DNA from 3 places in the Bacillus sp. AMCV2 genome. Region 3 is predicted to be linked to each of the others. Evidence: riboswitches for the same ligand, from Rfam matches in the RefSeq annotation. Region 3 holds a riboswitch; each other region holds the start of a gene.
The links. A riboswitch is a leader RNA that binds a small molecule or an ion and turns the genes downstream of it on or off. The one in region 3 is predicted to bind thiamine pyrophosphate.
Positions count from the first base shown of each region.

Region 1: linked by a shared signal. The riboswitch ahead of tenA (thiaminase II) and the one ahead of thiC (phosphomethylpyrimidine synthase ThiC) in region 3 are both predicted to bind thiamine pyrophosphate.
Region 2: linked by a shared signal. The riboswitch ahead of thiU (HMP/thiamine ABC transporter substrate-binding protein ThiU) and the one ahead of thiC (phosphomethylpyrimidine synthase ThiC) in region 3 are both predicted to bind thiamine pyrophosphate.

Region 1 is NZ_JBVYIB010000002.1:1,237,510-1,240,720, forward strand. It holds gene AC0OMA_RS06510 (monovalent cation:proton antiporter family protein) at 1-1,411, shown strand, start outside; TPP riboswitch at 1,473-1,581, shown strand; gene tenA (thiaminase II) at 1,660-2,370, shown strand; gene tenI (thiazole tautomerase TenI) at 2,345-2,962, shown strand; gene thiO (glycine oxidase ThiO) at 2,946-3,211, shown strand, end outside.
Region 2 is NZ_JBVYIB010000002.1:1,386,825-1,390,035, reverse strand. It holds gene ykoH (two-component system sensor histidine kinase YkoH) at 1-297, opposite strand, end outside; gene ykoG (two-component system response regulator YkoG) at 301-987, opposite strand; TPP riboswitch at 1,089-1,201, shown strand; gene thiU (HMP/thiamine ABC transporter substrate-binding protein ThiU) at 1,298-1,900, shown strand; gene AC0OMA_RS07375 (ECF transporter S component) at 1,902-2,501, shown strand; gene AC0OMA_RS07370 (ABC transporter ATP-binding protein) at 2,488-3,211, shown strand, end outside.
Region 3 is NZ_JBVYIB010000002.1:951,273-954,483, reverse strand. It holds gene thiC (phosphomethylpyrimidine synthase ThiC) at 1-1,538, opposite strand, end outside; TPP riboswitch at 1,671-1,778, opposite strand; partial or broken gene AC0OMA_RS05015 (Type 1 glutamine amidotransferase-like domain-containing protein) at 1,847-2,499, opposite strand; gene AC0OMA_RS05010 (spore coat protein) at 2,579-2,851, shown strand; gene AC0OMA_RS05005 (hypothetical protein) at 2,935-3,138, opposite strand.

The sequences.
Region 1 (3,211 bases), 290 kb from region 3:
TGTCGTTCCAACATTAAAAGAAGAACGGATCATGAATTCAAATATCGGGCAGATTATTTTGCTTGTTGCTGTTATTGCTGATTTGGCCACGATGATTCTTCTTGCTGTTTTTTCTTCTTTATACGGAGAGGACAGCGGAAACATGTGGCTCCTGATGATTCTGTTTGCGGCCGGAGTGGTGCTATACTTTTTCGGCCGGGTCTTTAAACATCGCTCTTTTGTTCAGTCCATGTCAAAAGGGACGATCCAGATCGGGACGCGTGCCATTTTTACGTTAATTATTGTACTCGTTGCCCTGTCTGAATCACTTGGGGCGGAAAATATTCTCGGCGCTTTCTTAGCGGGGGTTCTCGTTTCCCTGCTTTCGCCAAACAAAGAACTTGTTCAGCAGCTGGATTCATTTGGTTATGGGTTCTTAATACCGATTTTCTTTGTGATGGTCGGTGTGAAGCTGGATATTTGGACTCTTTTTCAGGATAAAACAATTTTAATCATGATTCCGCTCCTGCTGCTGGCGCTGTTAGTCAGCAAAATCATTCCTGTCATGTACTTAAAGAAGTGGTATGATAACCGAACCATTTTCGCGTCTGGTTTCTTGCTGACATCAACGCTTTCGCTCGTGATTGCCGCTGCAACAATCGGCCAGCAGCTTCACGTGATCAGTGCAAATATGTCAGGAGCGCTAATTTTAGTAGCCGTCATTGCAAGTATTTTTACGCCGATCTGTTTTAAAAAATTATACAAACGGGAAGAGCAGCCGGAGGAGAAAAAGACGATTACGTTCATCGGCGCCAATCAAATGACTTTGCCTGTTACACTCGAATTGCCAGAGGAAGAGTATGACGTGCGTGTTGTACACGTCTACCAAGAGAATGCAGAGGAAAAGCTGTCAGAATCAGTGTTTGCTGTTGAAACAATTTCTGACTATGAACACGAGACGCTTGAATCACTCGGCATTTTTGAAACGGATATCCTCGTTGTGGCGACAGGAAATGAAGATATGAATGCAGACATTGCATTACTTGCAAAAGAAAAAGGCACAGAAAGAGTCATTGCAAGCGTAGGATCACCGGAGCATGAAGCAGCTCTGAAGGAGCAGGGAATCAGCATCTTTTCTATTCTGCTGTCGACAAAAACGTTGCTTCGCGCACTGATTGAAGCGCCTGGCGTCATGAAGCTGCTCACGAACCAGGAGTCTTCACTGTATCAAATTAATATGGAGAACAGTAAATACGACGGTGTGATTTTACGGGAATTCCCTTTAACAGGTGACGTCATCTTTGTCAGGATTTTCAGAGGTGTGGACAGCATTGTTCCTCATGGGGATACAAGGCTGAAACTGGGAGATCGCTTAATTGTCACCGGATCTCGGGGGTACGTAACGGATCTTAAGAAAACATTGGAAGGATAAATCTTGACCAAATAAGGATTCGTGTTAATATAGAGGTGCAGAACAATTCAATATGTATTCGTTTAACCACTAGGGGTGTCCTTCATAAGGACTGAGATAAAAGTGTGACTTTTAGACCCTCATAACTTGAACAGGTTCAGACCTGCGTAGGGAAGTGGAGCGGTATTTGTGTTATTTTACTATGCCAATTCCAAACCACTTTTCCTTGCGGGAAAGTGGTTTTTTTATTTTCAGAGGGGGAATGATTTGTGAAGTTTTCAGAAGAATGCCGCAGCGCAGCCGCAGAATGGTGGGAGGGGAGCTTTGTCCATCCGTTCGTTCAAGGAATCGGTGACGGAACGCTTCCGATTGACCGTTTTAAATACTACGTACTTCAGGATTCCTATTACTTAACGCATTTTGCAAAGGTGCAGTCATTTGGCGCAGCTTATGCGAAGGACCTTTTTACAACGGGGAGGATGGCAAGCCATGCCCAAGGTACATATGAGGCGGAAATGGCGCTTCATCGCGAGTTTGCCGAGCTGTTGGAAATCAGCGAGGAAGAGCGTAAGGCGTTTAAGCCGTCTCCTACGGCGTACTCTTATACATCCCATATGTACCGTTCGGTTTTGAGTGGGAATTTCGCTGAAATCTTAGCGGCCTTGCTGCCATGCTACTGGCTCTATTACGAGGTTGGTGAGAAATTGCTGCATTGCGATCCTGGGCATCCGATTTATCAAAAGTGGATTGGGACGTACGGCGGTGACTGGTTTAGACAACAGGTTGAGGAGCAAATCAACCGCTTTGATGAGCTGGCGGAAAACAGCACGGAGGAAGTGCGTGCCAAGATGAAAGAGAATTTTGTCATCTCCAGCTTCTATGAATATCAATTTTGGGGAATGGCCTATCAAAAAGAAGGCTGGTCGGAGCGCGGCATAAAAGAGGTGGAGGAATGTGGAGCTTCACGCCATAACGGATAACTGCAAGCCGGTAGAAGAGCTAGCGAGAACCATCATTTCGATTCAGAATGAAGTTGATTTTATTCACATTCGGGAACGCTCAAAATCGGCGGCAGATATTCTGAAACTGCTCGAGCTTATTTTTGAAGGCGGTATAGATAAACGAAAACTGGTGATGAACGGGCGCGTGGATATTGCGCTTTTTTCTACGATTCATCGCGTGCAGCTGCCAAGCAGCAGCTTTTCGCCGAAGCAGGTAAGAGCCAGATTTCCTCACCTTCATATCGGGCGGTCCGTGCATTCACTGGAGGAAGCGGTTCAAGCAGAAAAGGAAGACGCAGACTACGTGTTGTTCGGCCATGTGTTTGAAACAGATTGCAAAAAGGGTCTTGAAGGCAGAGGTGTGTCTTTGCTGTCAGATATTAAACAGCGGATTTCCATCCCGGTTATTGCCATCGGCGGAATGACGCCAGACAGATTAAGAGACGTAAAACAAGCAGGAGCAGATGGCATCGCTGTCATGTCGGGAATTTTTTCTTCCGCTGACCCTTTGGAAGCTGCCAGACGATATTCCCGCAAGCTAAAGGAGATGCGCTATGAAAAGGCATTATGATGCAGTTGTCATTGGAGGCGGAATTATCGGTTCCGCGATTGCTTATCATTTGGCAAAGGAAAACAAAAGCACCGCATTGTTTGAAAGCGGAACAATGGGCAGCAGAACGACAAGTGCCGCTGCCGGAATGCTGGGCGCCCATGCCGAATGCGAGGAACGTGACGCGTTTTTTGATTTCGCCATGCACAGTCAGCGTCTGTACAAAGGTCTTGGAGAAGAGCTTTATGCATTATCTGGTGTGGATATCAG
Region 2 (3,211 bases), 440 kb from region 3:
AAAATCTTTATAGGCTTTTTCTTTTGTGATCGTCATAACGGCTTTTTGATCACCATTCACTACACGCACCATGCCATTTGCCGGAAGATAGGCCTGCAGCATATCCCGCAAAGCCACTCCTTCTGTTTCAGCGGCACGCAGCGCTTCGGCAATGTTATCCGTCTCATCAGCAAGCCGGGCCGCATCCTTTGATGTCAGCGCAGACGAAAAAATGAGATATACTGCGGTATGAACCAAAATTAATAAAATCAACAGTGATATTGATGTGTATAGATGAATCTTGGTCTTCAGCTTCATCGTTTACCCCTTAATGGCATAGCCGACCCCGCGAATCGTATGGATCAGCTGTTTTTCGTAAGGATAGTCCAGTTTTTTTCTGATGTATCTTATGTAGACGTCCACGACATTTGTATCACCGATATAATCAAATCCCCATACCGAGCTTAGAATTTGCTCCCTTGTCAGCACTTGCTGCGGATGCTTTAGCATATAGACGAGCAGATCAAATTCCCGCGGCGTTAATTCCACCTCTTTGTCTCCGCGTCTCACTTCACGGGTTTTTTCGTTCACCCGCAAATCGTCATATGTAAGAAAGGTGCCGATATCTTCAGTTTTTGTTCCATTTTGCCGCAACGCCGCCCTGATTCTCGCAAGCAATTCCTCGATTTCAAACGGCTTGGTGACATAGTCATTTGCACCGATGTCCAGACCTGTTACCTTATCAGGAATACTGTCTCGCGCCGTTAATAATATGACCGGTGTCTGCGAATCCGTTTTTCTCAAGCGGCGCAGCACTTCCAGTCCGCTAAGCCCCGGAAGCATGACATCAAGAAGCACCAAGGAATACCCGCCTTCCGCTGCCGCATCCAGACCTTCTGTGCCATTGTGTTTGATGGTGACGCTGTATCCTTCATATTCCAATTCAAGCTGTAGAACCCTGGCGATTTTTTCTTCATCTTCCACAATTAATATGTGTCCTTTTTCCAAATTTGATCATCCTCTCCCGTCCCTATATGAAAAAAATGATTTCGTTGTTTACAAAATGATTCTTATCATCTATTATGATGTCAAAATAAAAAATTGTATACGGAAAGCACTAGGGGTGCTGTTTTGGCTGAGATAAAGCGCGAAAGAAACGCGCTTTGATCCCTTATGACCCGATCTGGATAATACCAGCGTGGGGAAGTGCAGGTTGACCGAATGGTGTATTTTTTTGTGCGCTTAATCGATCTATGACTGCATATTCCCTTAGGATATGCAGTTTTTTATTTTACCAAAAAAACAGGAGGTCGGAGAAATGGAGCATATTTGCGGTACAAGCAGAATCGCCGGTTTTCGCTTCTCTTTATATCCGATGACGGATGATTTTATCAGTGTGATCAAGTCTGCGCTGAAAAAAACAGATACATCCAAGGTTTGGACGAAAACCGACCATATCAGCACGGTGTTACGCGGATCGATTGATCATGTATTCGATGCTGCAAAAGCCATTTACCTTCATGCAGCAAACAGCGAACAACACATCGTCATGAACGGCACGTTTTCCATTGGATGCCCGGGTGACACACAGGGGGATACATATCTTTCCAAAGGTGATAAGCGTGTCAATGAAGATGCTGTCCAAGGCTTGAAGGCGGAAGCGCCGTGCCAATTTGCCCTTTATCCAATGAACGAGCCGGATTATATGGGATTGATTATGAAGGCTGTCGACATTGCAAAAGCCCAAGGCACTTTCGTACAGGGTGTCCATTACGCGAGCGAGCTTGACGGGGATGCGCATGACGTATTCAGCACATTGGAAGCCGTTTTCCGCATGGCCGAGCAGCAAACAAACCACATCACCATGACTGTGAATCTTTCGGCTAACAGTCCATCAAGAAAAAACAGAAAGCAGGGATAACATGAAAAGCTGGAAAGTAAAAGAAATTGTCATCATGTCGGTTATCAGTATCGTATTTGCCGTTGTTTATTTATTATTTACACATTTCGGAAACGTGCTTGCAGGTATGTTTGGGGCAATCGCCTATGAACCGATTTACGGCATTTGGTTTATCGTTTCTGTGATCGCCGCGTACATGATTCGAAAACCGGGTGCGGCGCTCGTTTCTGAAATCATTGCCGCTCTCGTTGAGTGCCTGCTGGGAAATCCGTCTGGCCCGATGGTCATCGTCATTGGCATTGTTCAAGGACTCGGGGCTGAGGCTGTGTTTCTTGCAACACGCTGGAAAGCATACTCTCTCCCTGTCCTTATGCTGGCCGGTATGGGGTCTTCAGTAGCCAGCTTTATCTATGATCTCTTTGTTTCTGGCTATGCAGCCTATTCACCAGGTTATCTGCTCATTATGCTTGTGATCCGCCTCATTTCCGGCGCGCTTTTGGCGGGGCTTCTCGGAAAAGCTGTCAGCGACTCTCTCGCTTATACAGGTGTGTTAAACGGAATGGCACTCGGAAAGGAACTGAAAAAGAAACGGAAGCGGGCGTCAGAACATGCAAGCCTTTGATGAGCTTCTGACGGTTGAGCAGCTCAGCTTCTCTTATGAAGAAGACGAGAAACCGGTTTTTCAAGACATTTCGTTTGAGCTTCAAAAAGGAGAATGTGTTTTATTATTAGGACCGAGCGGATGCGGTAAAAGCTCGCTCGCCCTTTGTTTAAACGGTCTATATCCGGAGGCTTGCGACGGCATTCAGTCCGGACATGCATTTCTATTTCAAAAGCCGGTCACAGATGCTGAAACCTCCGAAACGATTGCTCAGCATGCCGGGGTCGTTTTTCAGGATCCTGATCAGCAGTTCTGCATGCTGACGGTGGAGGACGAAATAGCGTTCGGGCTGGAAAATCTGCAAGTTCCAAAAGAAGCAATGACAGAGAAAATCAACGCCGTATTAGAAAAATTACGCATTACCCATTTAAAAGAAAAAACGATCTCAACCCTTTCAGGAGGACAAAAGCAGAAAGTGGCTCTCGCCTGTATTTTGGCGATGGAGCCTGAGCTTATTATTTTAGATGAGCCGACCTCTCTTTTAGACCCTTTCTCAGCACGGGAGTTCGTTCATCTGATGAAAGATCTTCAGCGGGAAAAAGGTTTCAGCCTCCTCGTCATTGAGCACCAGCTTGATGAATGGGCGCCTTGGATTGAGAGAACGATCGTGCTCGACAAATCAGGCAAAAAGGCGCTGGATGGCCTGACGAAAAATCTATTTCAGCATGAAG
Region 3 (3,211 bases):
AGATTAAACTGATCCCGCCAACGGAATTCAAAACGGGCTTTCGATAACGCATCATCCCGGATTTGCGCCCCAGGATGCCCTTTTGCAAGGTCTGCAGCGTGCGCAGCAATCTTATATGTAATGACTCCTTCACGAACATCATCACGGTTTGGCAGCCCTAAATGCTCCTTCGGCGTTACATAACAAAGCATTGCTGTCCCGTACCAACCGATCATCGCCGCTCCGATCGCTGAAGTAATATGGTCATATCCCGGGGCAATATCCGTTGTCAGCGGCCCCAATGTGTAAAAAGGCGCTTCTTTACAAATGTCCATTTGTTTATCGACGTTCTCTTTGATTTTATGCATCGGAACATGTCCAGGACCCTCAATCATCACCTGAACATCATGCTTCCAGGCAATTTGCGTCAGCTCTCCAAGCGTCTCTAATTCAGCAAACTGCGCTTCGTCATTGGCATCAGCAATTGATCCGGGACGCAAACCATCCCCAAGAGAGAAAGCAATATCATACGTTTTCATAATCTCACATATTTCTTCAAAATGTGTGTATAAAAAGCTTTCTTGATGATGAGCCAGACACCACTGCGCCATAATCGCTCCCCCGCGTGACACAATACCAGTTGTCCGTTTGGCAGTCAGCGGTACATACCTAAGCAAAACACCCGCGTGAATCGTAAAATAATCCACTCCCTGCTCTGCCTGCTCGATTAGCGTATCACGATAAATCTCCCACGTTAAATCCTCCGCTACGCCGTTTACTTTTTCAAGCGCCTGATAAATCGGAACAGTTCCCACAGGCACGGGGCAATTGCGGATAATCCATTCACGCGTCGTATGAATATCTTTTCCGGTAGAGAGATCCATCATTGTATCTGCTCCCCAGCGGATGGCCCACGTCATTTTTTCCACTTCTTCTTCAATGGATGACGTAACCGCTGAATTCCCGATATTTGCATTAATCTTCACATGAAAATTCCGGCCGATAATCATTGGCTCACTTTCAGGGTGATTAATGTTTGAAGGAATAATCGCCCGGCCGCTGGCTACCTCGTCTCTGACGAATTCAGGAGACACATGCTCACGAATGGCGATAAATTCCATCTCAGGTGTAATGATCCCCTTTTTTGCATAGTGCATTTGAGTAACATTTTGACCTGCCTTCGCCCTCAGCGGTTTCCGCTTTAATCCTGGGTAGCTTACGTTTGGATTTGCTTTTTTATAACCGTTATCTTCTGGTTTTATAGCCCGACCTTCATACTCTTCCACGTCACCGCGCTCTGTGATCCATTTTTGGCGGAGCGGCTTTAATCCTTCTTGAATATTAATGGTTACTTCAGGGTCCGTATACGGTCCGCTTGTATCATAGACACGCACAGGCGCGTTTTCCTCTTCGCCGAACGATCCCGTCGTCGGACTCAATGCAATCTCCCTCATCGGCACTTGGATGTCCGAAGAAGAACCCTCCACGTATACCTTCTTGCTACCTGAAAAACTTGACATAATGGAAATGTTGGCTTGCTGCACTGAATTGTTTTGCATTACTTTTCCTTCCCCTTTCTTCGTTTGAAAGGACAAAATCAAGCCCATAACCAGCACAAAAAACCGGATTCATATAAATGAACCCGGTTACAGTCAGAAAGAAACATATTATTGCCCAGCACGACAATAACAAAAACAATTCCTCTACTTCCCCACGCTGGTACGAACCAGATCAGGTCCAAAGGGTTAAGAAGCTTACCTTCTCTCTCAGCCCGAAAGCGGGCACCCCCAGTAACTATTGATTTCGCCCTCATCTTAACATAAAACCAATCTGAAAAAAAGAGGAATATAGAAAATATTCAGCTAATTCATCCCAAATATTTGACCGGCAACGGGATTTCAGATACTTCATGTTCCCCCATTATCACCCGATATGCCTTTGCACCCGCTCTTGAACTCACGATTTGAAACAGCTGATCATTTATGAAATGGAGAGCAGCCCCATCATCCGCTGCATAGCCACTGCATAAGAACTTGTTAGATATCAACTGGTGGTATGCCGGTCTCCGATCCTTTTCCCCGTCATAATGGGGACAAAAGCTCCCTTGCAAAAAACCTAAACTTTTCAAACCTGTCAGCGGTCCGGCTGAATCTGTCACCCCTTCTTCAAACCAGCAGATCGCACCGGCACTTAATCCAGCTAGGACCACACCGTTCTTCCATGCTTCCCTGAGAATATGGTCCAGCCCCCACTCTTTCCATAACACAAGTAAATTCCGCGTATTTCCCCCGCCAACATAAATCACGTCCATTTCCATAACAAAAGAAGCTAAATCTGTTGATGGCGGCTTAAACAAAGATAAATAGACGGCACACAATCCAGTGTTTGAAATGCATGATAAAACCGCTGAATATAGTTTTGGGAATCTCCGCTCGCCGTCGGCAAAAAACAAATACGAGGCTGCTCTCGTTTTGATTGATTGAGGATATATTGATCGAGGGACAAATTATCCGGCTCCATCGAAAAACCCCCGCCCCCCATCGCAATAATCTGCTTCATCATCACACCCCCCAACAAATTTGTTGCTTATTATAGCATTTTGTATAGAAGCAAGAAACAAAGCCAAATACTTTCTTATCAGGAGCTGCTAAAAAAACAAAGGAGGTGGTTTCCCATTGAACAAAGTCTTTGTCCCAAAGATATTCTTGATTTGTTAACAACAATAAAAACCAGCATTAACAAATACACTGTCGCAATAACAGAAGCCGAAAATCCCCACATCAGAAGAGCGTTGCATGATCAATTAGATACAGCCATTCATCTCCAAGATGAACTGTCAGATTTTCTGTTAGAAAAGGGGTGGCTCGGGTGAGCAATTTCAAATCGATTCGCTTTATCTTACAGCAAAGACCACCAAAAGAGACGGGATCTCAAAGATGAGATGCCGCCTCTTTTTTATTGCTCCACTCTTCTTAAAGCCTCGTTTACCGTTTCTTTTATAAACGCGTCTTCACCGCTTAATCGGTCTAAACTGAGATCGCCGTTTCTCAGCCTTTCGGAAATATTGTTTATATCCTCCTCTACTGTGATTTGCAGCTCACCAGCCAAAAACATTCTGTGTAATTCATCTGCAACCAAACTTTCTTTATTCACTTCCATCCACTCCTTTATTTTCAATATTATTCTTAGTCTGTCCCTAGGCCGAGACGAATAATAGGAAAAAAGTATGAAT